Regions from separate parts of the Nocardia sp. NPDC058058 genome, predicted to be linked through region 3. Evidence: riboswitches for the same ligand, from Rfam matches in the RefSeq annotation. Region 3 holds a riboswitch; each other region holds the start of a gene.
The links. A riboswitch is a leader RNA that binds a small molecule or an ion and turns the genes downstream of it on or off. The one in region 3 is predicted to bind cobalamin.

Region 1 (9,803 bases), 1.2 Mb from region 3:
TTCTCCCCGGCCAATCCGGCCAGCAGCGTCGCGCAGGCGGTCAGCACGCCCGCCCCTAGGAGCCCATAGCCGATCCGATTTCCGTTGTCCCGCAGCCCTTCCGCCGTTGCCACCGATGTCTCGCGGGAGATGTCCGGTGCGTTGTCCAGCGGCGGGAACTCCATCGCCTCTTCACTTGTCATGTCGAGTCCTCATATCAACCCGGCTGCCCGGGTGCCCTTTTCAGCAGGATGACCAGCCGGGGCCGGATCAAACGGGGCGAACGCGAGGCATCACGGTTTGATAACGCCGCAGGCGGGGTAGTCCATGGATATGACCTTGAAGCGGTAGATCGGCCGGTGACGAGCGCACCGATTCCGACCGGCGGAAGGAAAGCAATGGATTTCGACGAGATGGTGTTACCGGTGTCGGGGCTGTGCGTGGAGTGGCGGGCGGCCGATGAGCACTTCCGAATTCGCCCGTCCCACACCGATTCCGAGGGTGAGGCGGCCCCGCCGTGGCGAACGTGGCTGGGGCACAACGATATGGCGGTGGGCGCGGCGGGCCCCATCCCCGAGGAGCCCGAGGAGATGTGGTGGGCGGTGTGGGGCGAGTACACCGGAGCCGATGTCCAGGTCACCCTGGATGATCAGAGTCGGCCGCACGTGCTGGTGTTCGGCAATCTCTGGATCGCGGAATGGCGCGGTCCCGAGCAGGAGGCCACGGTGGTGACCGCCGATCGGCAGGCGGAAATCCATTTCGCGCATCCGATTTCACTCCAGGAGCGCACGCAGCGTATGCGGCACAACCGGTTACGCGGTCCGAGTCATATCGAGACCCCGGCCGGTTTTCACGAGATGTCCATTCGCCCGGACCGCCGGAACTCCCGGCTGCGTTCGCGCTGACCGGGACTCGAATCAGCGAAGTATCAGACAATTCCGGCGTGTTGGGCGCGGACGGAATGTCGGTGCGTGCGTCGCGCGGGTCCGGGGCGGCTTTGGCCTTACCCTGCCCAGGTGATGTCATCGAGCGTGTCCCGGTCGATCACTCTTGGCGATGGCACGGTGGGCTTCGCCGAATACGGCGATCCATCGGGCGTCCCGCTGCTGTACTGCCCCGGCGTCCCCGGATCACATGTGGAGGCCGAGGCTTTCGATCAGGCCGCGGCCGCGGCCGGAATCCGCGTGGTGGCGGTGGACAGACCCGGTATGGGCGGGTCCAGTCCGACCGCCGCTCAACCGGTGGTGGAATGGCCCGATACCGCTGTCCAACTCGCTGATCGCCTGGAATGGGAGCAGTTCGCGGTCATCGGCGTCTCGGGCGGCGGCCCCTACGCGCTGGCCTGCGCCTACCGCCTGCCCGACCGGGTGTCGGGCATCGCGGTGGTCTCGGCCCCCGCGCCCTTCGACAAACATCCGGACGGCGATCTGGACGCGGCGGCTCGTAAGCGCCGCCGGAGTCTGGCCATGCTGCAACGCTTTCCGTTCCTCACCGGCCCCGCGGCCGCCCAACTGGAGAAGGCCGTGCGCAAGCGCGGGGGTATCGACACCCTGATTTCGCAGATGGCTCGGGTGGATCAGGAACGGGTGGCCGCCGATCCCGAACTCGCGGCCAAGATGGCGGCCAATCTCGCCGAGGCGTTCCGGCAGGGGCCGCGCGGTTTCGCCACCGATCTGCGTTCCCTGTTCGGCAAACCCTGGGGCTTCGATCTCGCCGATATCGCGGCCCCCGTGCAGATTTGGCACGGGGACGCCGATTCGAACCTGCCCTGTTCGGAGAGCCGGCGGCTCGCGACCCTGCTCCCGCATACCGATCTGCATCTGGTCTCGGGTGCGGGCCATCTGCTCTTCATCGATTACGCGGCAGAGATCCTGGATTCGCTCTGTCTGCGCTGACTCAGGTCAGCGGCAGGGCGGTGGCGCGCAGGGTCCAGGCCGGGGCGCGGTGGTGCAACGTGGTGGCGGTGAGCGGCGGAATATCTATGCGCCAGAACGATTGTGCGGGAGCGGCCAATGCGCACAGGACGGCGGCGCGCACCAGGGCGGGATGGGTGATGGCGGTGATGTGCTCGCCGCGACCCGCGAGGGTGTCGAGCCACGCCCGGGTGCGCTCGATGAGATCGGTGATCGATTCACCGCCGTGCGCACGGTATTCGGGATCGGTGAGCCAGGGCATCAGCTGTTCGGGCGCGATGGCGTCCATGCTGCGACCGGACCAGTCACCGTGGTCCAGATCGCGCAGGGCGGGCTCCGGGGTTCCGGTCAGCCCGAGCGCGGATGCGGTTTGGCCGGTACGGATTTCGGGTGCGTGATAGGTCACGGTGCGGTCGGCGGCGGGTACCGCGCCGACCTTTCCGATCATGCGATCACCGAGGGCGTTGAGTGGTTCGTCCAGCGGAAAACTGGCGCTCTGCGTGGCATCGGTGATCGCGTGCGTGATCAGCGTGAGCCGGGTGACCGCGCTCATGCCGCCGCGGGCGTGCTGGTTTCGGTGGCGCGCTCGCCGAGCAGGCGCGGGGCCAGCCAGGCGAAGCCGACTCCGATGACCGCCCACATGATCAATTGTGCGGCAAAGGAATACAGCCGGAAGTGATACAGGTCGTCGGCCGGGAAGCCCGGATAGACGATCTTGCCGGTGGGATCGGTGAGCGGTTGCGGTGTCTCGGTGTCGAAGTCGCCGAAGGACTTGTTCGCCGACAGGTGCCCCAGTGGCGGCAGGATCAGCATGACCACGGCCATGACCACCACGAACGAGGCCCCGGCCGCGATGGTCGCGGTCCAATTGCCCAGTCGCGCGGCGAGTTTGCGACCGAGCCAGACCGCGGCCAGCAACGCCACCCCGGTGATCACGATCATCGCCACGTACAGCGCGGTGCGTTCCTTGATGGTGTCCGGATGCCCGATGGAGGGCGGGTTGGCCGGATACTTCAGGAACGGAACCGCGTACAGCGTCAGGAACATTCCGCCCGCGACGAGCAGTGCGAGATTGCGCGGGCCGATGTTCCCGGCCCGGCGCAGCGCCAGGTAGTAGACGACCGCGAACAGTGCGCCCAGCGCGAGACCGAAGACGACCATGCCGAATCCGATTCCGACATTGGCCTGTTCGGTGCGGGTGAACAATTCGGTATCGGCCATATCGGCCATGGGATGTCCGGCGGCCTTGTCCAGGGCCATCTGGGCGTCATCGCGCCCGGTCTCGTAGTCGATGGCGCGGCCGATAATGGGTTCGGCCAGGATGCGCGCGAACGCGAACGCCAGCAGTCCGCCGAGTCCGCCCAGCAGGACGCCTCGGCCGATGATTCGCTTTTCCATTGTGCTGTCTCGATTCCCGGGCTAGTGGCAGGGGAATCCGAGGAAATGACGGCCGTCGTGCACGAACTCGTGCACATGCATATCGCTGCCGAAGATCGATACCGCGCCCTGGTCGATCCCGATGAAGTAGATCGCCAGCAGGGCCAGGATGGCGGTGCCGGCCAGCCAGAGCGCGGTGGTGGGCAGGGCCAGGGATCCGGTGCCGAGACCGGAACGCGGGACGTATGAGGTTGCCACGATGACTCCTCGAGTTCGTGGGGATTGTGCGCGTCCCCGTCGGTGATTTGAACGCGATGCGAGGGTCTGACTCGCTCCCGGCGGGCGGGAGTTCACAGTGGCGCGACCGTTCCGGAGTTGCACCGGATTCCTCGAGGCATCGTTCCTCAACGATACGAAACCGCGTGCGCGCAGGTCAAACGTGGTCGCGCACGGTGAAATGGCTATCGGCAGGCTATCGATACCTGTGAATTTCCTGGTAGCGCTCAGGCGGATCCGAGTGCGTCGCCGAGGATCTTGTTCAGATCGACCGGTGTCCCCGGTTCGTAGACGGTCGCGCCTTTCTTGGTGATGACCACGATCTTGCCGTCCCGTATCCGGCAATCCATTTCCGTCAGTACCGTTTTGGCGCGTGCGTCGTAAACGGTGCGGCAGTGCGTCTTTTCGCGAATCCAGAAGCCGAGCCGGGCCAGTACGGACAGTTCGACCAGGGTCGCGGAGATGAGGTATTCCAGGGCTTGCAGATCGATCATGCCGCGTTCGCGGGTGACGCTGACCTCCTCGACCCCGGACTTCTCCAGCCACTGGCCGAGCTCTTCGGCTAAGTCGCGGTCACCCGCGCGCACTTCGACATTGAATACTTGTTCCGCTGTCATATCGGGCTCCGGGCGGTCGGCGATGATAGAGAATTATTCCGTGATCGAGGCCGGATCGGAAGCCGATTCGCCCGGCTGTCAGCCCGAATCGCTGCGTGCGCGGGCGGCCCGGCTGATCTCCGATCGCGGCTGGGCCTGGCCACCGGCGTCGCCGCTGTCCGATCGGGATTTGGCGCAGGAATGCGCACTGCTCGGAGTTCCGCTGCGGGTCGGCGAGCTGGCGAATCGCTCGCAATTCGGTTTACCGGAGGCGCTGGAACTGCTCGTGTCCGCATTTCTGGACGAAATCGAGCACGAACGCCCGGAGTTGGCGCGGACGCTGCGCGACTGCGTGGTGGTCGAGACCGGCCGCAGCGGCCGCGCGCACGGCACGAGCACCCCGTATCGGGGTGAGGGCGTGGTCGTCTTCCTTGACGGCGCGATGCTGCTCATGTTCGCCGATATGCTGCGGCACGCGATGACCCTCATCGGTGAAGCGCCGGGACGGGTCTTCGTGGACGCGCCCGGACCGGGCACGGTGCGCGCGGCAGCTCGATTGCTCTGGGCGTTCCGGCAACCAGCGCGCGGGTTCGAGCGCTCGGATCTGCCGGCGGCGGGGCACGGCAGGTACAACGGCGCACCGGCTTTCGGCAAACTGCTGTGGTTCGGCGAGCGATTTCTGATCGGGCACGAGTTGGCGCACGCGCTGTTCCGACTGGGGCGGCTGACGGCGACACCGGGGATTCGAGCGATGATCGATCGGATCTGGCCGGACCTGCCCGCGCAGGTGCGCGAGGATTGGGCCGAGGAATTGAGCGCGGATCGATTCGCCCGCACAATCGTCTGCGGTGGGGTCCCCGAACTCGTTCGCCCGGTGGCAGCCGCCGCGTGCGCGGTGGCGACGGCCTACCTGGGCGTGCTGGAGCGCTCGACGGCGATCCCGTCGACCGTCCCGCTGCCGATCGCACTCGAGGCGATCCGGGAACACGCGCACTGCTTCAGAACTCATCCCCCGGCCGAGTTGCGACTCGAACTGCTGGTCAAGAGCTCCGGGCCCGACACTCCGATGATGGAGCTGTATCTCGCTGCCATGCATACGCTGCGGGACGCGCTACACCAGGCATCGAATGGAAACTGCATAGCGCCAATCGATTTCGATGCCTGGTGTGCGAATCCGCGTGGCCCGGCCGGTTGGTTGTGCGATCCGCACGGCGACCGGGACCGCTATTGATTACTGGCTGGGCTGCGGCACGTCGACGTTGCAGTCGTCGATCTTGGGATTCACGCCCATGTAGTTGAGCGGTCCGGCGAGGATGGTGACCGCGATGGTGGAGGTGCCGGCACAGTTGGTCGGCGCGTCGTCGAAGTAGTGCCGCTGTCCGGCGGCGACGGCGCCGATGACCAGCCACACCAGCACCAGGAAGGTGCCGATTCCGGCCAGGCCGCTGCGGCCGCGGACCATCGGGCGATCGTTCGGATAGCTTCTCATTGTCCAACTCCAGGGTGAATCATGTAGTGCCGGTTCATCTTTCGAATCGGTCAATTCCTACGTGCTGCGCTAATCGCCGCAATACCCGCTCGCCGCGAACTCAATCCCCCGTATCGGCGCGGTTTTTCCACTGTTTGAGCGCGGACCGTCCGGCTATAGCCGGAGCATGACTTCACTGTGGTTGAAGAACGCCGACGCGCCCGCACGACTGCGGCTGACGCCCGGATCGCGTTTCGATACCGTCGTGATCGGCGCGGGCATCACCGGTTTGGCGACCGCGCTGCTGCTGGCGGAGAGCGGTGCGGAGGTGGCCGTGGTCGAGGCCCGCCGCATCGGCGATTCGACCAGCGGGTCCTCCACCGGAAAGGTCAGTTTGTTGCAGGGCACCCGCGCCCAGCGCATTCGCCGCCGCCACGGTGATCGCGCGCTGCTCGATTACCTCGAGGCCAATGGTGAAGCGCAGCAGTGGTTATTGCGATTCTGCGAGGAACACGCACTACCGGTGCAGCGGGAGGACGCGGTCACCTACGCGCAGACGTTCGCCGAAAAGAAGGCGGTGCGAAAGGAATTGGAGGCGCTGCGGCTCGCGGGGCTGCCGGTGACCTCCGGCGCGCTGGAGGTGCCGTTTCCGGTGCACGACGCGGTATCCCTGCCCGATCAGGCCCAGCTGGATCCGGCCGCGTTGCTGGCGGCGCTGGCCCTGGCGATCGAGGCGCACACCACCCCGATCTTCGAATCGACGCTGGTGCACGATGTGCGCGAGGGCGACGGCGATGATCTGATCGTGGAGACCGAGCACGGCGAGCTCACCGCCCGGACCGTGGTGATCGCCACCGGCACACCGATTCTCGACCGCGGCGGTTTCTTCGCCCGGCTGGTCGCGCAACGCTCCTATCTCACCGCGTTCCGCCTGTCCGAGCCGCTACCCAAGCAGATGATCATCAGCGCGGGCAGCCCGACCCGTTCGCTGCGGTACGCGCCCACACCGGATGGCGATGTGCTGCTGGTCGGCGGCCACGGTCACACCGTCGGCCGGGCTCGCTCACCTCGGCACCACGCGACGGAATTGATCGAATGGACCCGGCGCTGGTTCCCGGACGCTGAACCGCTGCACAGTTGGTCCGCGCAGGACTATCTGCCCATCGATGAACTCCCCTATGTCGGCCCGCTGCTGCCGGGCCGCGATCGCATTCTGGTCGCCACCGGATATGCCAAGTGGGGCTTGACCAATGGCGTCGCGGCGGCACTCGCGCTGACGGGCCGCATCACCGGCAAACCACCGGCCTGGGCGGGCACACTGGCGAGCTGGCGCACCTCGGAATTGCGGTCACTGCCGACCGCGGTCGCGGCCAATGCCACTGTGGCGCAACGGCTTCTCTCGGGTTGGCGGCATGCGCTGGGTTCGGGCCGGGACGCGATTCCCGCCGAGGGTCAGGGCCGGGTGGAACGGCACGGCGTCGCCCCCACCGCGATCTCGACCGTGGACGGCGTCACCACCGAGATCTCGGCGGTGTGCCCGCACCTGGGTGGCATCCTGTGCTGGAACGATGCCGCGCTGTCCTGGGACTGCCCGCTGCACGGGTCGCGATTCGCGCCCGATGGGACCCTGCTGGACGGACCCGCCACGCACCCGTTGCGCCCGCTGGCTCCGCCGCTGGACGCCGCGAACCGGTTGCCCGGCCCGCGGCTGTAACCGGCTACTTCTTCGGCACCAGAATCCCGGTCAGATCGGCGTTCCGGATCGGGGTGTCCGGATTTGCCTGCGCCTTGCACATGAGCCCGATGGCGGTGATGGCGCCGTCGATCGAGTCCGGGCTGGGCGTCGAGCTGATCTCGGTGTCCTTCTCCAGGTATTTGCGCACCGTGACGTGCTGCTTATCCGAATCCTGGGCGACGAATTCGCTGCACGGGGTGTCGCCGCCCTTGTTCACCGCTTCTTTCGCCTGGTCACAGCCGGTGATCAGCAGGCCGGTCAGCAGTAGCGCCGCGACGGGCGCGCCCGCGGCCGCAGCGCGCATCGGTCGGAATCGCATGGGTCCTCCATCGTGAGTTCGGTGGCGTTCATGCTGAAAATTCAGCGGCATTGCTACCGGGGCAATATCCGCTGGACCGGCGTGTAAACGGGGTACCGAGGTTCGCGCAGGTCCGGGTGGCGCGGGTGGGGCGTCAGCACCGTAGACCAGGCGTTCCGGCGAGTCGGGGCGGCGCGCCGACGACCGACCGGGTGTGCCAACTCGCAGACCCGCAGTGCCAGCGGCTTTCCCCGGTTCGACGTGGGCGAATATGTCGGTGAGACTCAGTGTGACCGGCGGTGATTCGTACTTCCGGTCTGCTCCGGGCATGGCGCGGCGCACCGAAGCGCGCACTGTGCAGGGAAGGCACTTCGCGTCGCCGTGGCCCACGCAGACGGCTCCGGCGATGTGGATGCCTGTCCGGCGGTGCCCACCGGGACGTCGGCTCCAAGGTGCTGGTGTCCGGAGCAAGAGACGGCCCGGAAGCCCCCTCGGCTTCCGGGCCGTTGTCCACTGCGCGGGATCGGTGCCCGGCATCGGCGCAGGTGCTCGAAACGCGATACGCGAAAGATCTTGGCGGTGGCAGACTTACGCGGTATGACCGCTGCTTCGCCGGAAATCGCCACCATCATCTGCGGAGATCGGGTGCGTACCCAGCCCGATGCCCTGGCACGGGCCGGACGGCTCGGAGCGGCGCTGGTGGCCGCCGGGATCGGGCGCGGTGACAAATGTGTGGTGATGGCACGCAATGACATCGAGTTCCTGGAGGTCTCCGTCGGTATCGCGGCGACCGGCGGGAATCCGCTACCGATCAATACCCGGTGGACCGCGGGTGAGGTCGCCCATGTGCTTACCGACGCCAAGGTCCGGTTGATCTTCGCCCATACCGAATTCGTTCCGGTGGCGGAGGCGGCGCGCGAACTGACGGGCACCGCGGCGCGCATCGTGGAAATCGCGATGCCCGCCGAACTGCTGGCCGCCGGTGGCTGGGATGCGGGGCTCGCGCGGCCGACCGGACGCCATGAACTGCTGGAGGATTGGATCGCCGGGCAGCCCGAGCCGGTCGGCCATATCGAGGGCGCGATCTCGGATTCGATGGGCGTCATCTACACTTCCGGCACCACCGGTAAGCCCAAAGGTGTTGCACGGGAGTCGATGACGCCGCATCAGCTGCTGAGTATCGCCGGTGCGACCGCAAAGCGCATGGGCCTGGCCCCGGGTGTCCCGATGCTGGTCGCCGGGCCGCTCTATCACACCTCACCCAATGCCATTGCCGTGCTTGGCCTTCGAATGGGCGCGAAGATCGTACTCATGCCGCGGTGGGACGCACGCGACTTCCTGCGGCTGGTCGATCACCATCGCATTCGGCAGGTCAAGATCGTGCCGACCATGGTGTCGCGCATTCTGAGCGTGCCCCCCGAGGAGCGCGCACACCACGATCTGTCGAGCCTGACCCATGTGATTCATTCCGCCGCACCGTGTCCGCCCGCGCTCAAGCGCGCGGCGATCGAGCTGTTCGGGGATGCGCTGTGGGAGTTCTACGGGTGCAGTGAGGCGGGCACGATCACCTGGATCGATGCGGCGCAATGGCTGGCGCATCCCGGCAGTGTCGGCCGGGCCGTGGACGGGTCCGCCGTCCTGATCGGTGATGAGCGCGGAAATCCGCTGCCCGCCAAGGAGATCGGCCGGGTGTGGGTGCGCGGCGCGGACTATTGGCCCCGCTTCGAGTACCTCAATCAGGGCGCACCGCAGTCCCCGGTGGCGGACATGCTGTGGGTCGGCGATCTCGGCTACCTCGATGAGGACGGCTATCTGTACCTGACCGGGCGCGATGCCGAGGTGGTGATCCGCGGCGGGGTGAACATCTACCCCGCCGAGATCGAGAGCGCCATCACCGCGCTGGACGGCGTCGAGGATGTGGCGGTCTTCGGCGTGCCCGATCCCGGTGATCTCGGCGAGCAGGTGGCGGCGCACATCCTGCCGCGCCCCGGTGCGGCGCTCACCGAAGACCTTGTGCGCGCAGCCCTTTCCGGGCAGCTCGCCAGGTACAAACTGCCCGCGTACATCGAGATCGTGGACTCGCTGCCCCGGGACGACAGCGGCAAGGTCTACAAGCGCCTGCTCCGGGACGGCTGGGTGTCAGCGAATGGTGCCCGCGCCG
Region 2 (9,803 bases), on a different contig from region 3:
CCTCGGTGCGGCCACCGCCAAGCGCCTCGCCGACGCCGGCGCCACTGTGTTCGGCCTGGACCTGGCCCAGTCGATCGAGCGCGCGGGCGAGGCCGTCCCGGCCGGTGTCACCCTGATCCCGACCGACGTCACCAGCGGTGACGAGGTGGCCGCCGCAGTCGCCAAGGTCGTGGAATCCGGTGTGCCGCTGCGCATCGTCGTCAACTGCGCCGGTGTGGGCTGGGCCGGACGCATCGTCTCCAAGCATGGTCCGCACGATCTGGAACTGTTCCGCACGGTCATCACCGTGAACCTGCTCGGCACTTTCAATGTCATGCGCCTGGCCGCCGACGCCATCGCCACGACCGAGCCGGTCGACGAGTACGGCTCGCGCGGGGTGGTCATCAACACCGCCTCGGTCGCGGCGTTCGAAGGCCAGATCGGCCAGATCGCCTACTCCGCCTCCAAGGGCGGCGTCGCGGCCATGACCATTCCGGCCGCACGCGACCTGGCGCAGTTCGGTATTCGCGTGAACACCATCGCCCCCGGCACCATCGACACCCCGATGCTCGCGGGCCTGAGCCAGGAATACCGCACCAGCCTGGAAGCCGGAATCCCCTTCCCGTCGCGCCTGGGCCGCCCCGACGAGTACGCGCAACTGGCGCAGTACATCATCGAACACGACTACCTCAACGGCGAATCCATCCGCATGGACGGTGCCTTGCGCATGGCCCCGCGCTGATGTCGTTGCGCACCAGGTGATTCCGGCACGTCAGGCGCGCAGGATCAACCGGCGGCCAGCACCGCAGCCAGGCCCTGTCGTAGATCGCTGACGAAGAATTCCGGAACCTCCAGCGACGGGAAATGGCCTCCGGCCTCAGGCGATCGCCAGCGCACGATCTGCCGATACCGCTGCTGTGCCCAGGGCCGCGGGTATTTCTCGATATCGCGGGGATAGATGGTGATCGCGGACGGGACATCGACCCGCAGTTCGGGGTCGAGGGAATTGTGGCTCTCGTAGTAGATGCGGGCCGCGGACGCCCCGGTGCGCGTGAGCCAGTAGAGGGTGACGTCGTCGAGAATTCGATCCCGGGACATCGTCTCGAACGGGCTGTCCCGGGTATCGGACCACTCGGCGAACTTGTCCAGGATCCAGGCCAGCAGCCCGACCGGTGAGTCGACCAGCGAATAGCCGATCGTCTGGGGTCGGGTGGCCTGCTGTTTCGCATAGGCCGCGCGGTGATGCCAGAAATCGTGGGTTTCCTGTGTCCACGCGCGCTCGGTCGCCGTCAGCCCCTCGGTCGTCAATCCGGGCGGAGCCTCGGCGAAGGTGGTGTGGATGCCCAGCACGTGCTCGGGGAATCTACCCGCGAGCACCGTGGTGATGTTGCCTCCCCAGTCGCCACCGTGGGCGGCGAACCTGTCGTAGCCGAGTCGCCCCATCAGTTGCACCCATGCGGCGGCGATCTTTTCGGTTCCCCACCCGGTGGTCTCGGGCTTGTCGCTGAATCCGAAGCCCGGAAGGGAGGGAACCACGACGTGGAACGCCGGGGCGTCCGCATCCTGTGGATTCGCCAAATCCTCTATCACGTCGACGAATTCGGCGATGCTGCCCGGCCACCCGTGCGTCAGGATCAACGCGGTGGCGTCCGCGCGGTCCGAGCGGCGGTGCAGGAAGTGGATTCCCAGATCGTCAATGATCGTGCGGTACTGGCCGATTCGGTTCAGGCGTGCTTCGAACGACCGCCAGTCGTATTCGGTGCGCCAGTAGTTCACGATATCGACCAGGTCGGCCAGTGGAACGCCTTGATCCCATCGGTCGGGACCGGTTGCGGCGTGGACCGTTTCGGCTTCGGGCAGCCGTGCGGCCGCCAATCGGGTGCGCAGATCCTCGAGATCGGCGTCGGGGATGTGGGTGTGGAATGCGTGCACGTCGCTGGTCGGACGGGGCATGAGTCCTCCTGATCGTCGCGTCGCCGGCTACGGCCCGAGATGAACCGGCTTAGACGGTTCTAACATGCGTTCCGACCGGTCCGCAACCAGCTAAGGTGGTTCCATGAGTGCTGGGTTTCCCGATTTCCGCCTCGGTACCGTGCTTGCGACCAGCTTCACAGGGACGCTGTCGGAGCGTTATGGCACAGCCGTGGAACGCATTCCGACACCGCAGCGACTCATCGACTGGCTGGCGGTGAGCGGACTCGCCGTAAACTCGTGCACCACAGAGCAATTCGAGCGTGCCCGGGAACTGCGAGAAGCGATTCACCGCACCGCGACAGCGGCCGCATCCGAGCACGCGCTGCCCGCCGCCGCGGTGCGGATCATCAATGACCGCAGCCGCGAGGGCCGAGCCGCCGCCACCCTGACTCTCGACCGCACCCGGCACTGGAGACTCGGCGCGGACTCGGGCCTCGACGATGCCCTCGGCGTGATCGCCGCCGACGCAATCAGCATCATCTCGGGCGAGCGAGACGGAAAACTGGCGCTGTGCGCCTCACCGACCTGCCGCGCCGCCTTCTTCGACACCAGTCAAAGCCGAACCCGCCGATGGTGTGACATGAACACGTGCGGAAATCGGCAGAAGAAGGCACGTTTGCACCAGCGCACCCACCCCGCACCGGGGGACTGATCGCCTGAACTCGCCGCCGAATTCAGGCGGTGCCGCGGCGGTGTTCGAGGCCGTCGAGCATGACGGCGATCTTGTCGTCGAGCCAGCCGCGCCCGCGCCACACCGAATCGTCGTCGAGGGCTTGGGTCAGGAGTTCGCCCTCGGTGAGGGTGGTGCGGTAGGCGTCGCGGACGGTGCGCCCGTCGAAGGGGGTGTCCAGGTTGCTCATCATGGTGAAGGTGGTCAGGGTCAGATCGGACAGGAAGTCCAGGGCCAGGACCGCGTCGCGGACGGTGAAACCCTGCGCGACCAGGCCGCGCGCCAGGCGTTCGAGCAGATGAACCCCGCCCGGCGGGGTGCCGGGGATGGATAGGACAGCGGTGGCGAAACCCGGGTGGCGTTCGAACACCTGCCACATGCGGTCGGCCAGGGCGGTGAGCATCTCGCGCCACGGTTCGGTGCCGTGCGGCCAGTCGATATCGGCGATGGCCTGGGCCATGGCGGCGCGGACCAGGCTGTCGCGGTCGGGGAAGTAGCGGTAGAGCGCGGAATGCGCGACGCCCAACCGACGCGCCACCGAGGGCATGCTCAGGGTGTTGAGGTCTTCGGCCAGGGCGGCCGCGATGATGTCGCTCTCGGACAGCGACCGCGGCCGGCCTGTGCGTTTACCGGGGCGGGCTGAAGACATTGGCCCCAGGTTACCGGCCCGCGGCGAGCCTCCATCCGGCGGCACGCTCGCGTTCGGTCCAGAAATCGCGGTAGCGGCCGTCGCGCGCGAGAAGCTCTGTGTGGGTTCCGGTTTCGGCGACGTGCCCCTGCGCGTCGAGGACGATGATGCGGTCGGCGCTGGTGACAGTGGAGAGCTGGTGCGCGATCACCAGCAGGGTCGACCGCGAGCGCAGGGCCCCGAGCGCGGCACGCACATAGGTTTCGTTCTCCGGGTCGAGCGCCGCGGTCGCCTCGTCCAGCAGCACCACCTGTGCGTCCTTGAGCAGGGCGCGCGCGATCGACACGCGTTGGCGTTCACCGCCGGACAGCGCGGAACCGGCTTCGCCCACCCGGGTATTCCAGCCGTCGGGCAGGCGGCGCACGATCTCCTCGACCCCGGCCATGCGCGCCGCGGCATGCAGTTGCTCATCGGTGGCGTCCTCGCGCCCGACGCGGATATTGGCTTCGAGGGTGTCATCGAACAGGTACACATCCTGGAACACCAGGGCGAGCTGGCCCATCAGCTCCGCGGTGCTCTGATCGCGCACATCCACACCGCCGACCCGGACCACACCGGAGTCCACATCGTAGAAGCGCGCGATGAGCCGGGTGACGGTGGTTTTACCCGAGCCGGACGGGCCGACCAGCGCGGTCAATGTGCCGGGCGCGAGCTGGAATGAAATATCCTGTAGCACAGGGGTTTCCGACGTATACCCGAAGCGCACGTGATCGAATTCGACCGTTCCCGGTGTCACCGCGGCTGTGGCCGAGTCCGGTTCGGGCAGTGGGGATTCCGCGAGCACCGCGGCCATACGGCCCAGTTCGGCGCGCGCCATGCGGACCGCGCCGCCGAGTTCACCGACTTCGCTCAGTGGCTGCACGAAACGCGCGGTGACACCCAGCAGTGCGATCAGCTCGATCGCCCCGAGATCACCGCGCAACGCCAGCACGGTCCCGGCCACGATCAACGCGGTGAAGGTGAGCTGTAGCGCCACCCCGGTGGCGACGGCGCCGACCACCGCGGCCCACATGGTCGCTCGGCCCGCGCTGCGCTGGGCTTCGATGGCGTCGTCGAGGGGTTCGTACGGCCGGGAGGTGCGCCCGAACGCACGCAGCACCGGCTGGCAGCGCGCGTATTCGAGCACCCGGTTACCCGCGCGCACCGCCGCGTGATGGGCGATCTCGTCGGCATCGGCGAGCAGGCGCGCGGACCAGCGCGCCGCCAGCCAGATCAGCGGCGCGCACACCAGCAGTACCGCGCCCAGGCGCCAGTCCAGCACCAGCAGGCACAGCACGATCGTGGCGGGTGTGGCGACCCCGGTCACCACCGGGGTGAGCAGATGCGCCGCCGCACCGGATACCGAAAGTGTTCCCTTGGAGGCGATTTGGGCGGCGCGACCGACGGTGTCGGGTCCGAACCAGCCCAGCGGCAGCTTGACCAGATGATCACCCACCCGCAGGTGCATGGTGCGCAGCAGCGTCAGCGCGACCTCGAATCCGGCCATGGCCTGGCGATAGTGCGCCAGGCAGCACAGTGCCGCGCACGCGGCCGCACCGGCCAGCCAGCGCCAGGCGGTGCCGTAGTCACCGCTGTGCAGCGCGCGGGCGATCGGCAGCAGGAACACCACCGAGAGTCCTTGCAGCACACCGTATCCGATGGCCCAGGACAGGAAGGTTCGTAGTTTGCCGCGATGGGGGCGGCCCAGGATGGCGGCGAGATCGGCGATCACAGGTGGTCTCCTCCGAGGTGATGGTGGCGCCACATGCGGGCGTACAGCCCTGCGGCGGCGAGCAATTGGTCATGGGTGCCCTGTTCGGCGATGCGACCGCGATCGAGTACCACGATCTGGTCCGCGCCCACGATGGTGTCCAGGCGATGCGCGATCACCAGCAGCGTGCGCCCGACCGCGAGCGCGGACAGCGCCTGCTGGATATCGGCCTCGGATTCGGGGTCCGCGTGCGCGGTCGCCTCATCGAGCACCAGGATCGGGGTATCGGCCAGCAGGGCGCGTGCGATCGACACCCGTTGCGCCTCACCGCCGGACAGCAGCGCGTCCACGCCCACGACCGAGTCGTAGCCGCGCGGCAACCCCTGCACTCGCTCGTCCACGCAGGCCGCGCGGGCCGCGGCGCGTACCTGTTCCAGGCTCGCCTCGGGTCGTGCGAGCCGAATATTGTCCAGCACCGACACACTCAGCAGTTGGACTTCCTGAAGAACGAAACCCACCTGCCGGTACAGGGTTTCGGGTGCGATCTCGCGCACGTCGACCCCGCCGATGCGCACGGCTCCCGCATCGGGGTCGTGAAAGCGCGGCAGCAATGTCGCCAGTGTCGATTTGCCCGAGCCCGAGGCACCCACCAGCGCGGTGATGGTGCCCGGGCGCAGCGTCAGTTCGATCTCGCTCAGCGCCGGGGTGCGCTCGTCGTAGGCGAAGGACACGGAGTCGAAAACCACTTCGTGCCCAACGGGTTCCAGGGCTCGGTCCGGGGTGGGCAGGGGCGGAGTGTTCAGTAGTGCCGAGAGCCGTCCCGCCGCCGCGGCGGCCTCGCGGCGCGCCTGCATCCCGAACCCGAGGGTGATCACCGTGGCGGGCAATGCCATCGCCACCAGCGTCGCGGTGAGGGCGTCGATCACCGACACCCAGCCCGCCTGCACCATGGCGATACCGCCGATCAGGTTCACCACCAGCACCACCGGTGCGCTGAGCACCATCGACCCGATCGCCTCGGTGCGCAGCATCGGGCGCACCCATCCGGCATAGAATTCACCGAAATCGATTGCCGCGTCCCGGAATCGCGAATGCGCCTGCCCGGTGCGCCCGTAGGCTTTGACCACCGAGATCCCGTTGACGAACTCCACGATGGTGGCGCTGATGCGGGCGATGCCGGTGTTCATCTCGCGCATCTTCTCCGCCATGCCGCGGGTCATGAACCCGTACAGCACCGCGTAGATCGGCAGCGCCAGCACCGCCAACAGCGCCAGCCGCCAGTCGATCCAGATGACATAGCCCAGTGCGAATAGCGGAGTCGCCACTGCCGCAAGGGTTTCCACATCCCGGTGTGCGACCAGATAGTGCAGATCGTCGATATCGTTCTGGGCGGCCTTGCGCACCAGCCCCGAGGAATTGCGGCTGAACCATCCCAGCGGCAGGGTGCCCAGCACCGCCACGATCCGCCGCCGCAGCAGCGCCTGTAGCCGTACGTCGGCGAAGTGCGTGATCATCAGCGCCGCTCCGCCGAATCCCGCGCGCACCCCGAGCGCGATCACGGTGCACCACACCACGATCCAGGCGCGATGCTCATCGACGGCCGCATCGGTCAGCAGTGTCTTGCCGAGTTCGGCGATGGCCACATAGGGCGCGATCGTCGCCGCCGACGCCACCACCTGTAACCCCATGGCCAGCCGGGTACGTCCACGCACCGGTGCCACCAACTCGGCGAGGGCCTGTTTGTCCGCCGCGGCCGCATCCCGCGCACCTTCGGGCTCGACATCGATCTCGGGCAACAACTCTGACGGTTCCAACGTCTTGGTCACGAAGGAAGGCTAACCTAACAGAGACAGGCTGTCACTAACTACGTGCGGCGATCGAACAGCCCGCTCGATGCTCTCGCCGCCCGCGATTCCGCCCGCCCGGCAGGTCCACTCCATGGGATGGACCAGCCCCGCCTTTCGCTATCCCATCTGTTTTCGCTATATTCGCCTCCGCAGCTGGTTCGCCGGAGGTGGAGTCGAGGAGCCCCTGACCCCAACCCGACGGCGTCGAAGCCCGCAGGTGCGTTCGCGCGCCGACGGGTGAGAGGGAACCCGGTGAGAATCCGGGACTGTCCCGCAGCGGTGAGTGGGAACGACAGCCGTCATTCGCACTGGGCGCCGGAAGTATGCCTGGGAAGCGACGGTCAGTAGGACCAGCCCCGGGCCACGAGCGCCGGGGCCGACCCCATCGGGGTCGATGCCCACGAGTCCGAAGACCTGCCCGCTGTGCCGGATACGCCGTATCCGGCGGTCGTCGCCTCGTGGATTGGGCGTTGCGCCGAGTGGACCCGGGCACGGGAACGATGCTGCTATGGGCTCCATTGGTGTGCGTTCGGTATGGGCGGCGGTCACTGGCTGCTGAACCATGGAGTTCATTCGATGTCGAACCCTGAAAACACCTTCACCGCAACAGTGCTGGGGCTGCCGCGTATCGGTCCGAACCGGGAGCTCAAGAAGGCGATCGAAGCGTACTGGGCCGGGCGCACCGACGCCGCGACCCTGCACGAGGTCGCCCGCGAACTGCGCACCGCCGCGCTCACCTCCGCCCGTGACGCCGGGCTGGATTCGGTTCCGGTGGGCACGTTCTCGTACTACGACCAGGTGCTCGATACCGCGGTCCTGCTGGGCGCGCTGCCCGAGCGGGTCTCCGGTATCGCCGACGAGCTGGATCGGTACTTCGCCGCCGCGCGCGGCAATGCCGAGGTCGCGCCGCTGGAAATGACCAAGTGGTTCGACACCAACTACCACTACCTGGTGCCCGAGCTGTCAGCGAGCACGCAGTTCTCGCTGCATCCGGACAAGCCCCTGGCCGAGCTGAAAGAGGCACTGGCGCTGGATATTCCGGCCCGGCCGGTGGTGGTCGGACCGATCACCTTCCTGAAGCTGGCCAAGTCGGTCGACGGCAGCGATCTGCTCGACCTGCTGCCGAGCCTGCTGCCGCTGTACGAGCGTCTGCTCGAGCTGCTGGCAGAGGCGGGTGCGAGCTGGGTGCAGATCGATGAGCCGAGCCTGGTCACCGATCTGTCCGAGGCCGAACTGAGCGCGGTGCGCAGCACCTACCAGCGGCTTTCCGAGGTGAGCGCGCGCCCGCAGCTGTTGGTGGCCACCTACTTCGGTCGCCTCGGTGCGGCGCTGCCCGCACTCGCCGACACCGGCATCGAGGCCATCGCGCTCGACCTGGTCGCCGGTGGGGACGCCGATGTGGCTGCGGCACAGTCGATCACGGACAAGCTGATCGTGGCGGGCGTGGTGGACGGCCACAACATCTGGCGGATCGATCCCGATCACGCGCTGCCCCGGTTGACCGGCCTGCGCGCGGCGGGTGTGCGGGTGGCGGTGTCGAGTTCGTGCTCGCTGCTGCATGTTCCGTACAGCCTGGCTCCCGAAACCGACCTCGATGAGCGGCTGCGTGGCTGGCTGGCGTTCGGCGCGGAGAAGATCGCCGAAATCCGGGTGCTGGCAACCGCTCTCACCGACGGTGAGGCCGCGGTCGCCGCTGAACTCGACATCGCGCGCGCCGCGGTGGCGGACCGTAAAGCCGATCCCCGCCTACGGGTCGAGTCGGTGCGCGAGCGTCTGGCCGGTCTGGACACCGGCGCGAGCAGCCGCACCCCGGCCGATGAGCGGCGCGTGCTGCAGCAGGAGCGGTTGAACCTGCCGCTGCTGCCGACCACCACCATCGGCTCCTACCCGCAGACCTCTCGCATCCGGATCGCACGCGCCGAACTGCGCAAGGGCGAGATCGACCAGGCCGAGTACGACGAGCGCATGCGCGCCGAGATCGCCGAAGTCATTGCGCTGCAAGAGGAAATCGGACTCGACGTGCTGGTGCACGGCGAACCCGAGCGCAACGACATGGTGCAGTACTTCGCCGAACAGCTCGACGGTTTCGCCGCGACGATCAACGGCTGGGTGCAGTCCTACGGAACGCGTTGCGTGCGCCCGCCGATCGTGTACGGCGACGTGGTGCGGCCGCAGGTGATGACCGTGCAGTGGATCACCTACGCGCAGTCGCTGACCAGCAAGCCCGTCAAGGGCATGCTGACCGGACCGGTCACCATCCTGGCCTGGTCGTTCATTCGCGATGACCAGCCGCTGGCCGACACCGCCCGCCAGATCGCCCTGGCGATCCGGGACGAGACCGTCGATCTGGAGACCGCCGGCATCGGCATCATCCAGGTGGACGAGCCCGCCCTGCGCGAGCTGCTGCCGCTGCGCAAGGCCGATCAGGCCGCGTACCTGGACTGGGCGGTGGACGCGTTCCGGCTCTCGACCGCGGGCGTGGCCGACGCCACCCAAATCCACACGCACCTGTGCTATTCGGAGTTCGGTGAGGTTATCGGAGCCATCGCGGGCCTCGATGCCGACGTCACCTCGATCGAGGCCGCTCGTTCGCACATGGAGGTCCTCGATGACCTCAATGCCGCGGGCTTCGACCTGGGCGTGGGACCGGGTGTCTACGACATCCACTCCCCGCGCGTGCCCGGCACCGAGGAAATCGAGAAGTCGCTCGCCCTGGCACTCAAAGCCGTTCCCGCCGAACGGCTCTGGGTCAACCCGGACTGCGGCCTCAAAACCCGCCGCACCGACGAGGTGACCGCCTCGCTGCGCAACCTGGTCGCGGCGGCGCAGTCGCTGCGCTGATCGTTCGAGCGCGGCACTGACGAACGGCCGGGGTGTTCTTTCCGCGCGGAACATCCCGGCCGTTCCGGGTCGTGAATGGTGCCGAGGAACTATGTAATGGATTCGCACGACGAT
Region 3 (9,803 bases):
ACCAGCCACGATGCGGGATCCGGCCGAGCCGCACCACATCGTGCACGGTGAGATCGAGATCGGTATCGGCGTGCTGGCCGACCAGCGCGATCCGGCGCGCGAGCTGCCGCCGCGGAATCGATTGCAGGTCATCGTCATCGAGCCGGACGCGGCCGGAGTCGGCGCGGTCCAGGCCCGACATGAGCCGCAGTAGTGAGGATTTGCCCGAGCCATTGGGGCCGAGCAGGCCCACCGTGGTACCCGGTTCGGGGTCGAGGGTGACGCCGTCCAGCACCAGACGACCCGAGCGGGTCCAGCAGACCTCGAGTGCGCGCAGGGTCATGCCGGCTGCCTGCGCCGCCGGGCCAGCAGTACCGCGAAGGCGGGCACGCCGAGCAGTGCGGTGACCACGCCGACCGGAATCTCCCTGGCGCCGAACGCGCTGCGCGCGAAGGTATCGGCCCACACCATGAAGACCGCGCCGATCACAACCGTCACCGGCAGCAACCGGGAATGACCGGGGCCGACCAGGAAGCGGGCGATATGCGGCAGCACCAGGCCCACGAAACCGATCGCTCCGGCCGCGCTCACCAGCGCCGCCGTCACCAGCGCGGTGACCAGCAGCAGCACCATCCGGGTGCGGCCCACCGCGACACCGAGCGCGGCGGCGGCATCGGATCCGAAGGCGAACGCGTCCAGAGCCGGTGCGTACCACAGGCATACGAGGCCGCCGAGCCCGAATACCGTGGCCGCCAACGCCACATCGGTCCAGGTAGCACCCGACAGCGAACCCAGCAGCCAGAACAGCACGCCGCGGGTCTGTTCGGCATTGGCCGAGGACAGCACGATCAGCGAGGTCAATGCCGAAAACAATTGGGTGCAGGCCACACCCGCGAGCACCACCCGGTCCGGGGTGCCGCCCGCACCGTAGGCCAGCGCCAGCATCACCGCGAAGGACAGCACCGCGCCCAGGAACGCACCGCCGGACAGCGTCAGTACCCCGGCCCCGACGCCGAGCACCGCCACCAGCACCGCGCCGGTGGACGCACCGGAGGACACACCCAGGACGAACGGATCGGCGAGCGGATTGCGCAGCAGCGATTGCAGAATCGCGCCGCAGAGCGCGAGCCCGGCCCCGCACAGCGCCGCCAGCAGGGCGCGCGGCAGCCGCAGCTGCCAGACGATGCCGTCGGCCAGACGACCGGCCGAGAACGTGCCCAGCCCGAGATGCCGGCCGATGATGCCGTACACCTCGCGCAGTGAGACGTTCGCCGGGCCGATGGACACCGTCACGGCGATCGAGACAACCAGCAGTGCAACCGAACCCAGGCAGATCGCGGTGGCGCGCCGGGCCGGGGTCAACGCGCCGTGGCCAGACCGGTCGCCAGCTTCTCGATGGCGTCGATCTCGCGAATGCCCGGATCCAGTTCCGAACCGGTCATCACCACGTAGTGCTTACCCTGCACCGCGCGCATTCGATTGGTGGCCGGATTCGATTCCAGGAAGGCGATTTTCGTGGTCAGCGCATCACCCTCGATGCGTTTGCGGCTCAGGTCCGCGAGCACCAGTACATCGGGATCGCTCGCGACGACCGCCTCCCAATTGATCTCGGGCCAGTCCTCGCGCTGATCGACGAAGACATTGCGCGCGCCGACCTCCTTGGCGTAAAGGCCCGGGGCGGAACAGCATCCGGCCATATAGGGGGTTTTGACGCCGGAGAACCAGAAGGCGACGGTCGGCTCGGAACCATCGCGCGATCCCGTCGCGGCGCGCAACCGGCCGCGCAGCTGATCGACCAGCTGCGCGCCCCGCTCCTGCACATCGAAGATCCGAGCCAGTTCGGTGATCTCCTGGAACAGCGTGTCGATGCCGAGCGGCGCTGTGCGGGTGACGGTTTCACCGTCGACCTTCGCGCCGGTGCAGACCGCCGGTGACTGATAGGTGGGAATGCCCAGCTGTGCGAACCGCGATCGTTCGGCCACCACGGCCGAGGTGAAGGTGTGCGCGCTGGCCGAGGTCACCAGATCGGGCTCCTTGGCCAGCACCGCCTCGAAGGACGGATCGTTATCGGCCAGCCGGGGCACCTTGGCGTTATCGGCCGCCAGTGCCGGGAGCACCGGATCGAACCAGGTCGAGGTGCCGACCATGCGATCGGCCAGGCCCAGCGACAGCAGGACCTCGGTGGAGGCCTGATACAGCGCCGCGGCGCGCGTGGGCGCCTTGTCGAAGGTGACCTTGACGCCGCAGTTGTCGAGGGTGAACGGATAGCCGGTGCGCCCGGGACGGTCCGGGGAGCCGCCGTCCCCGGCCGTCGTCGCATCCGAGGAAGTACCGCAGCCGGTGATACCGGCAACGAGACAGCCAATCATTCCGAACACAGCCAGAAGCCGCATCGATCGCGTCGTCTTCATGAAATGCACCGTACCAATCGGAATCTTATGGAAACTCCGGCGCGGTATGCGAGCGGAGCGAATATTCAGCGACCGAACAGGTTTCGATGTCATGCGCTCAGCGGCGCGGCGGTGACGTGATAGCCGAGGTTGTTCAGCACCTCGCGCGTCGCCTTGGCGAAATTGAGGGTGATGAAATGCAGGCAGGGCGCGCCCTCGTCGATGAGCCGCTGCGCGATCTCGGTGGCGATCTCGATGCCCGCCGCGCGCACGGCGGCCCGATCCTCCTCCGGACCGGTGCCCGCGGCGCGGCGCAGACGCTCGGAGATCGCGGCCGGGAGCGCGCGGCCGCTGAGCTCTTCCGCGCGCGCGACCGTGCGCAGCGAGGTGATCGGCATCAGTTCGGGGATAATGGGTTTCGCGCCCTGCACCGGGTCGAAGGCGGCCATGCGATCACGCAAGCGCAGGTAGTGCTCGGGATCGAAGAACATCTGAGTGATCGAATAGTCCGCTCCGGCACGGAGTTTCGCGGCCAGGAAGGCGGAGTCGGTCTCCAGGTCCGGGGAACGGTGATGGCCCTGCGGGAACGAGGCGACACCGACATTGAAATCGCCGAGATCGCGCACCAGGCGCACCAATTCCTCGGCGTACTCCAGACCCTCCGGATGCTTGCGCCAGTCGCCGAGCGGATCACCCGGCGGATCTCCGCGCAGCACAAGGATATTGCGGATTCCGCAGTCGGCGTAGGAGCCGACCAGCGCCCGCAGTTCGGCCACGCTGTGGCCCACCGCGGTCAGATGCGCGACCGGGAGCAGCGTGGTCTCCTGCGCCAGCTGGCCGGTGATGCGGGCGGTGCGGTCCTTGGTGGAACCGCCCGCCCCGTACGTCATCGATACGAACGCCGGGTGCATGCGTTCGAATTCGCGTGCGGCGCGCCACAATCGCGCCTCACCGGCGGCATCGCGCGGCGGATTGAACTCCACCGAGAACGGCACCCGCGACCCGGAATGGGCGCGCAGGCTCTGCACGACGGTGGAAGTGTTGTCGGCGTTCGACATCGAGGAGCTCCATGTTCAGCGGCGATGAGCCGCCGCCCGGCGCGAGCGCACGCTGATGGAGCCCGCGGAGCGTATCCGCGCCCCGGTCCTTCGGCGTACCGCCCAATCCACGAGGCGACGACCGCCGGATACGGTGTATCCGGCGCAACGGGCAGGTCTTCGGACTCGTGGGCGACGGCCCGCACCGGGCCGACCCCGGTGCACACGACCGGGGCGCTACCTATCGGCCGTCGCTTCCCAGGCATGCGCCCAGTGCTTCCACGGCCTTCGTTCCCACTCACCGCTGCGGGACAGTCCCGGAATTCCACCGGGTTCCCTCTCACCCGGCCGCGCGAGCGCGAACCGAGCTCGACGCCATCGAGTGGATCAGGGGCTCCTCAATACCCTCTCCGGCGAACCAGCTGCGATGGCGAATACTAGCGAAGTCCGGCAGCGTCTCCAACCGACGGGTTGCGATCACGCACCGATGGCGCTCGCACAGCGAAACTCACATCGCGTCCAGTCTGTTTAATGGGCAATATGGGAGCTATGCCTTATTCGAACCCGATCAGTGCCTGGAAGTCCCTCCGCGAAGGAAATGAGCGTTTCGTCAACGGTGAACTGCAGCACCCCAGCCAGGGGGCCGCGGATCGCGCCAAGCTCGCGGGCGGGCAGCAGCCCTCGGCGATCCTGTTCGGCTGCGGTGACTCCCGCGTCGCCGCGGAGATCATCTTCGACCGCGGCCTCGGCGATATGTTCGTGGTCCGGACCGCGGGCCACGTGGTGGACAGCTCGGTCCTGGGTTCCATCGAATACGGCACCGAGGTGCTCAATGTGCCGCTGATCGTGGTCCTGGGCCACGACAGCTGCGGTGCGGTGCGAGCCACCATCAACGCGCTCGACAACGGTGAGGTGCCCGGCGGATTCATCCGCAGCGTGGTGGAGCGGGTCACCCCGTCCATCCTGCTCGGCCGGCGCGAGGGTCTGACCACCGTCGACGAACTCGAGGGACGGCACGTCGAGGAGACCGCGCGCCAGCTCATGCAGCGCTCGACCGCCATCTCCCAGCGGGTCATGGCGGGTGAGCTCGCCATCGCGTGCGTCACCTACAACCTCGCCGACGGCCAGGCGAAACTGAACAGCGTCTTCGGCAATATCGGCGAACACGCCTGATCGACCTATTGGTTCGGTCGTCCCGCGACGGCGTTGTAGATGCCGTCGCGCAGGCGATCGAACCATTGCACGTCGGCTTCGCGATGCTCGGCCCTGCGCGCCTTCGCCGATCCGGCGGCGTATCGCCAACGCGCCCACGGTGATTGCGGACGGGCCAGGCGAATCGCGCCGACCACGCCCAGGATCGGAATGAACAGCGCGAACAAACCGGTCCAGGCCTTGCCCTTGGCCATGGTCACCAGCGCGAGCGAGCCGTGCAGCAGCACCACCCCGACCACGACCTGCCAACCGCGGAAATTATCGGTGATGCCCAGCGGGGTGGCTCCCAGCAGCATGAGCGCGCACACCGCGATTCCGATGACCACCGCGTCCACCGAAACCCGGCCCTGCTCGGACCAATAGACGTCCTTCAGATCCAGGATCAACGCGAACTCGTCGAGCACCAGCGCGGTGCCCACCCCGAATAATCCCGCGAACAACTCCGGCCACGGCGAATGCTCCCCGATCGGGCTGAATACCCCGAATCCGGCCGCGATCATGAAGATCACCCCGAACACCATGTGGTGAATATGTTTGCCACCCGGCGTGATATTGCCCGGCCACCACGACACCCCGGCACGAATCATGCGCACGCTGAACCGGATGAACACGAAGGTGATCACGAACATCACCAGCAGAATCGCCAACGGCAACTTGCCCGGCAGCACGATCATCCGATCGAACCAGCCACCCGAAGCGGCGAGCGGCACTTCCACGGGAACGCGTCGCACGCCACCTCCTGGATCAGGCATTTCGCTCGCACCCGGAGCCAACAATAGCGATCTCGGCGACCGAGACGCGGCATTCGGGGTGGCGGGAGCCGAGGAGGGTTCGGTGATGCCGCCGGGCAGGGGGACGATTCCGGCGGCATCAGCGTGAGCGGTGGGTACGCCCTCGGTTGCAGCGAGGGCCACCACTCAGGAGGCGGGTATACACCCGGGATCCGGACCGATCAGAGACTATGGCCGGAAACCCTTCGCGCGCTTGATGATTGCTGACAGCGGAATGACGGGCGGGTGAATAGTGAGAACTAGTCGTATAGGCGGGTGAGGTTCGCGTGCTGGAACTTGCGCTCCATCGCCACCCAGACTTCGCGGAGGGTGCGGGCCTGCGGGATCTCATCGGGGGTGATGTAGATGCCGAACGTGGTCTCCAGTTCGGCTATCAATTCCGGGGAGTGGATGGGGGTCCTCCTTATTTGCGCGGGAGAGCGCCGTCCATGCCGCCGACGTCGGAGATCTTCCAGCCGGAGTTGGTGTCGATGGTGACGCTGTAGGTGACCGTGGTGAGGCCGCCGTCCGGGGATTGGGCGCTGGTGGAGTTCACGTTCACGAAGACGTTCACCTTGTAGATGCCGCCGGAGTTCGAGGCGACCTTGGCCGCGATCGGGGAGGCGGTCGAGGTCCATTTCAGGGGGACCAGGATCTCCTGGAGTTTGGGGGCGGTGGCGTCGAATTTGTTCGCCAGGACGGGGGTGGTGTTCGCCTTCAGTTTGGCGAACCAGGAGTTCACGTCCTTGTAGTCGATGGTGGCCGCGCCTACCGCGTAATCGGTGGCGACCTGTTCGGCGTGCTCGTTCGCGGCCGCGGTGGCGGTGTTGTCGCTCAGGTCACCGCGCGCGGAAATCCACAGTGCCGCAAACACTCCGGCGATGATCACCAGTGTCGCGAGCACCGCGGCGGTGATCATGGTGGACAGCGGGACCGCGATGGTCCGGGCAGGCCGCGCGCCGGTGGCGGCGGGCTCGGTGGTCTTCTCCTCGATGTTCTCGTCGATCAGGGTCGCCATCTGTACTCACACTCCATGTCTGGTTACTTCACGTTGATTCGCAGCCGCAGCGCACCGTCATCGCCGACCGAGGCGAGCGCCTGTGCGAGCAGACTGCTGATGTCGACCTGCGGAATGGTCGAGATGCCGGTCTGTGCCAGCGGTTGCAGGACCGGGAGCAGCTTTTGCAGATCGGGTCCGACGGTGCGGACCCAATCGGCCAGTTTCTGCAGGAACGGCGCGAGGCCATTGCCTTCGGCGTACATCTGCGGACCCGGGGCGATCTTGACCAGATCCCCGAACGCCGCCGCGATCCTGTCCACGCCGTCACCGAAATCCACCCACTGCGGATTGCCCGCCGAGATCGCCGGGGCCGCCCAATCCATATCTCCCGCAAGCGATTGCAGGTTCGTCATGACCGCACCCAGCTGCGGCGAACGGCTGATCATGCTGGCGGCCAGCAGATCACTCGCCCGCGCCAAGCCCGGCACCGCGCCTTCGGTCCCGGTCAGCGCCCTGTCGAAGGTCTCGATGAGCGGCTTGATGGATTCGGGATCGAGTTGATTCAGGAATTTCACGACCAGCTGCGCGACCTCCGGAATCGAGGTGGGCATGCGGATCTTCTCGGTGGCCACGGTCTGCCCCGATCGCAGATACGGTCCCGCACCGGTATTGGGCACGAATTCGATATAGGGCTCGCCGATCGCGGACAGATTCTCGATGACCACGCGTGAATCGACCGGAATCCGGTAGGTGTCATCGACGCGGAAGTTCACCTCGACACCCGCCGCGGTGGTGTCCACCGAGGTCACATCGCCGACCCGAACTCCGCTGAGCAGCACCGGAGATCGCACCCCGATACTGCCGGAATTGGTCAGCACCATCCGCGCGGTGGTGTAGTCCACGAAGGTGTCCAGCCGCACCACCCCATAGGCCAGATACACCGCGCCCAGGATCGATACGATCGCGATGGACAGCAGCGATACCGCTCCCCCGGCCTTCATCGCACCGCGCCGATCATGCGCAGCGTATCGACGATCCGGTTCACCTGATCGTCCTTGGCCACCGCGTCCGGCCCGCTCACCGTGGCAGCGGTGATATTCACCTTCGGGCCGCGCTCGACGAACGGAATGATCTTGTCGCGCAGCAGCGCGATCAGCTTGTTCAAATTCGACGGCGCGGTCAGGTCCAAGGGACGGCCCGTGAACGCCAGCGGCAGAAAGGCTTTCGCGGCGGCATCGGCGGAATCGACCAGCGGGGCCGCCCACACCAGCGCGTGCCCGACCACGCCCAGCTGACCGAGTACGCCCACCACCCCGACCACCGAGGACACCGCGGCCGAGGTCTGCGTGACACCGTAATCGGTGAGCAGCTCCTTGATGACCGGTGCGTCGGCGGCCACCGCGCTCGCATCGGCCCCGATCCCGTTCAGGAACGAATCCACCTGTGCGAGATTGTTTCCCAGATCGACGTAGTCGGCGTGCAGCACATCGGCGATGCGCGCGGTCTCCTTGGGATCGGCGGGCAGCACCCCGTTGAGCTTGTTGACCGCGTCCTGCATCCGGCCGATGGCACCGCCCTGAATGAACGTCGCCAGCCCCGCCATGGTGTCTTCCAACTGCACCGGCGGCTTGGTCTGGGTGAGCGGGATCGTGCCGCCCGCGGGGATTTTCGCGCCGGTCGAATTCGGCGGGGTGGTCAGCGCGATGTGAATGTCACCGAGCACGGTGTTCTGCCGCAGCTCACCGATGGTGGTCACCGGCAACTGCACCGAATCCAGGATGTCGACATCGACGATGACGTAGCCGCCCTTTCCTGGCGGCGCGGCCGGATCGACCACGCGTACATCGGCCACCGTGCCCACCCGCGCACCGTTGGCCATCACCTTGGCGCGCGCCGGAAGATTCAGGGCGCTCGTGAATTCCATCTGGATGCGATGGGTCGGACCCGATACCTCCGCACCGGGCACCGGCACCGACGCCGGATCGAAACCGCAGCCGCCCGAGGCGGCCAGCACCGCGGCAGCGATCGGGACGATCAGCAGGACTCGCAGCGGGACAACGTAATTCGATCGCTTCATGAGGCACCGACGATTCCGAGTATCAGTTGCGGGAGTTGGATATCGGCCAGTCCATTGGCTGCGCCCGCGCAGCGACCCGGCGCCACCGCGTTCACCGCCGCGCACACCGCCTCGGCATCGGGCCGGGCCACCGCCACGCGCGGCGGTGCGTAATCGAGCCCGATCGCACCGGTCTGCGGATCGACCGCGCGTGCGAAAGCGCCGGTGATGGTGGGGACCATCCGGATGATCTGTTCCAGCGTGCCGACATTCGCCCCGATCATCCGCACCAGCGGCACCGCCGAGTCGAGCAGTTTCAGCACGGGATCGCCCGCGAGCGTGGTGATGTCGTTGAGCAGCGGCAGTGCGCGCTGAAAGCCCTCGATGACCTCGACGACCTGGGTGAACAGTTCATTGTTGACCTGATCGAGCACCCCGCCGAACCGGGTGAGCATGGATTTGATGTCACCCCAGTGCGCCGCAACGCTTTCCGACAGGGTCGCCAGTGCGTCGATGACCGAGCCGAGCCTGCCGATCGCCGCATCGGGGGCGTTCAAAGCCGTCCCCAGTTTGGTGATGATCTGGTTGATCTGATCGCCGGTGCCCGCGGTGGCACTGTTCAACGCCTTCAGGCCATTGCCCAGTGCGTCCTGCCGCGCGGGGTCCGATCCCAGCGTCCGGTTGGACAGCGTCGCCATCGCGTCGAGCATTTCGGTCATGCTCTTGGGCGTCAGGGTTTTCGAGATGCATGTCCCCGATTCCCAACGTGCACTTGTCTTTCCGGCGCTGATGAGTGCCAGATCGCGATCCGCGACCAGAGTGTTGGACAGCGTGGTGGCCGCGGTGTCCGCCGCCAGCGGATAGCGCGCGTCCACCTCGAAGTCCACCCGGACCCGCGCGCCGCCGGGCTGTAGTTTGGTCACCTGACCGACCGGCACGCCGCGCATGGTCACCCGATTGCCGGTGTACAGCCCGATGGTGTCGGGCATATCCGCGCAGTAGCTGTTCATCTTCTTCGCCGGATCCAGCGCGACGAAATACGCTGCGAGAGCGACGATCACCACCGCGACGACACCGGAGATCGTCATGAATCCGCGCGAGCCGAGCATGCGATACAGCATCAGCACGCCTTTCCCGCGACCGGAATGCACAGCTGCGGCGCGGTCACCACGGCGGCCGACTGATCGACGCCGATACCGCCGTCGGGCAGGATCAGCTGACCGAGTCGTTTGCCGAGGTCCTGAACCGAATCGACCAGCGAGCCCAATTTGCCGCCGAGCCTTTCCAATTCGGGAATGGCGGCGACGAGCTGGGTGAGCACCGGTCGCAGACTGGACTCCCAGGCCGGTTGCAGCGCGG

Region 1: another riboswitch for cobalamin. It lies ahead of ACFVUS_RS06200 (CbtB domain-containing protein); the one in region 3 lies ahead of ACFVUS_RS00770 (methylenetetrahydrofolate reductase).
Region 2: another riboswitch for cobalamin. It lies ahead of metE (5-methyltetrahydropteroyltriglutamate--homocysteine S-methyltransferase); the one in region 3 lies ahead of ACFVUS_RS00770 (methylenetetrahydrofolate reductase).

What each region holds. Positions count from the first base shown of each region.
Region 1 covers NZ_JBHVSA010000001.1:1,334,248-1,344,050, forward strand. The annotation lists gene ACFVUS_RS06175 (hypothetical protein) at 1-182, opposite strand, end outside; gene ACFVUS_RS06180 (hypothetical protein) at 378-884, shown strand; gene ACFVUS_RS06185 (alpha/beta fold hydrolase) at 999-1,874, shown strand; gene ACFVUS_RS06190 (histidine phosphatase family protein) at 1,876-2,445, opposite strand; gene ACFVUS_RS06195 (CbtA family protein) at 2,442-3,290, opposite strand; gene ACFVUS_RS06200 (CbtB domain-containing protein) at 3,312-3,527, opposite strand; cobalamin riboswitch at 3,567-3,707, opposite strand; gene ACFVUS_RS06205 (hypothetical protein) at 3,773-4,162, opposite strand; gene ACFVUS_RS06210 (hypothetical protein) at 4,203-5,372, shown strand; gene ACFVUS_RS06215 (hypothetical protein) at 5,373-5,603, opposite strand; gene ACFVUS_RS06220 (FAD-dependent oxidoreductase) at 5,797-7,323, shown strand; gene ACFVUS_RS06225 (hypothetical protein) at 7,328-7,663, opposite strand; gene ACFVUS_RS06230 (AMP-binding protein) at 8,240-9,803, shown strand, end outside; gene ACFVUS_RS06235 (dihydrodipicolinate reductase) at 9,782-9,803, opposite strand, start outside.
Region 2 covers NZ_JBHVSA010000003.1:1,542,446-1,552,248, forward strand. The annotation lists gene ACFVUS_RS31000 (SDR family NAD(P)-dependent oxidoreductase) at 1-721, shown strand, start outside; gene ACFVUS_RS31005 (epoxide hydrolase family protein) at 766-1,932, opposite strand; gene ACFVUS_RS31010 (CGNR zinc finger domain-containing protein) at 2,036-2,605, shown strand; gene ACFVUS_RS31015 (TetR/AcrR family transcriptional regulator) at 2,628-3,272, opposite strand; gene ACFVUS_RS31020 (ABC transporter ATP-binding protein) at 3,283-5,022, opposite strand; gene ACFVUS_RS31025 (ABC transporter ATP-binding protein) at 5,019-6,827, opposite strand; cobalamin riboswitch at 7,047-7,285, shown strand; gene metE (5-methyltetrahydropteroyltriglutamate--homocysteine S-methyltransferase) at 7,425-9,689, shown strand.
Region 3 covers NZ_JBHVSA010000001.1:155,005-164,807, reverse strand. The annotation lists gene ACFVUS_RS00785 (ABC transporter ATP-binding protein) at 1-322, opposite strand, end outside; gene ACFVUS_RS00780 (FecCD family ABC transporter permease) at 319-1,341, opposite strand; gene ACFVUS_RS00775 (ABC transporter substrate-binding protein) at 1,338-2,390, opposite strand; gene ACFVUS_RS00770 (methylenetetrahydrofolate reductase) at 2,480-3,427, opposite strand; cobalamin riboswitch at 3,560-3,789, opposite strand; gene ACFVUS_RS00765 (carbonic anhydrase) at 3,956-4,579, shown strand; gene ACFVUS_RS00760 (hypothetical protein) at 4,585-5,349, opposite strand; gene ACFVUS_RS00755 (hypothetical protein) at 5,649-5,786, opposite strand; gene ACFVUS_RS00750 (hypothetical protein) at 5,813-6,406, opposite strand; gene ACFVUS_RS00745 (MlaD family protein) at 6,430-7,389, opposite strand; gene ACFVUS_RS00740 (MlaD family protein) at 7,386-8,465, opposite strand; gene ACFVUS_RS00735 (MlaD family protein) at 8,462-9,565, opposite strand; gene ACFVUS_RS00730 (MlaD family protein) at 9,565-9,803, opposite strand, start outside.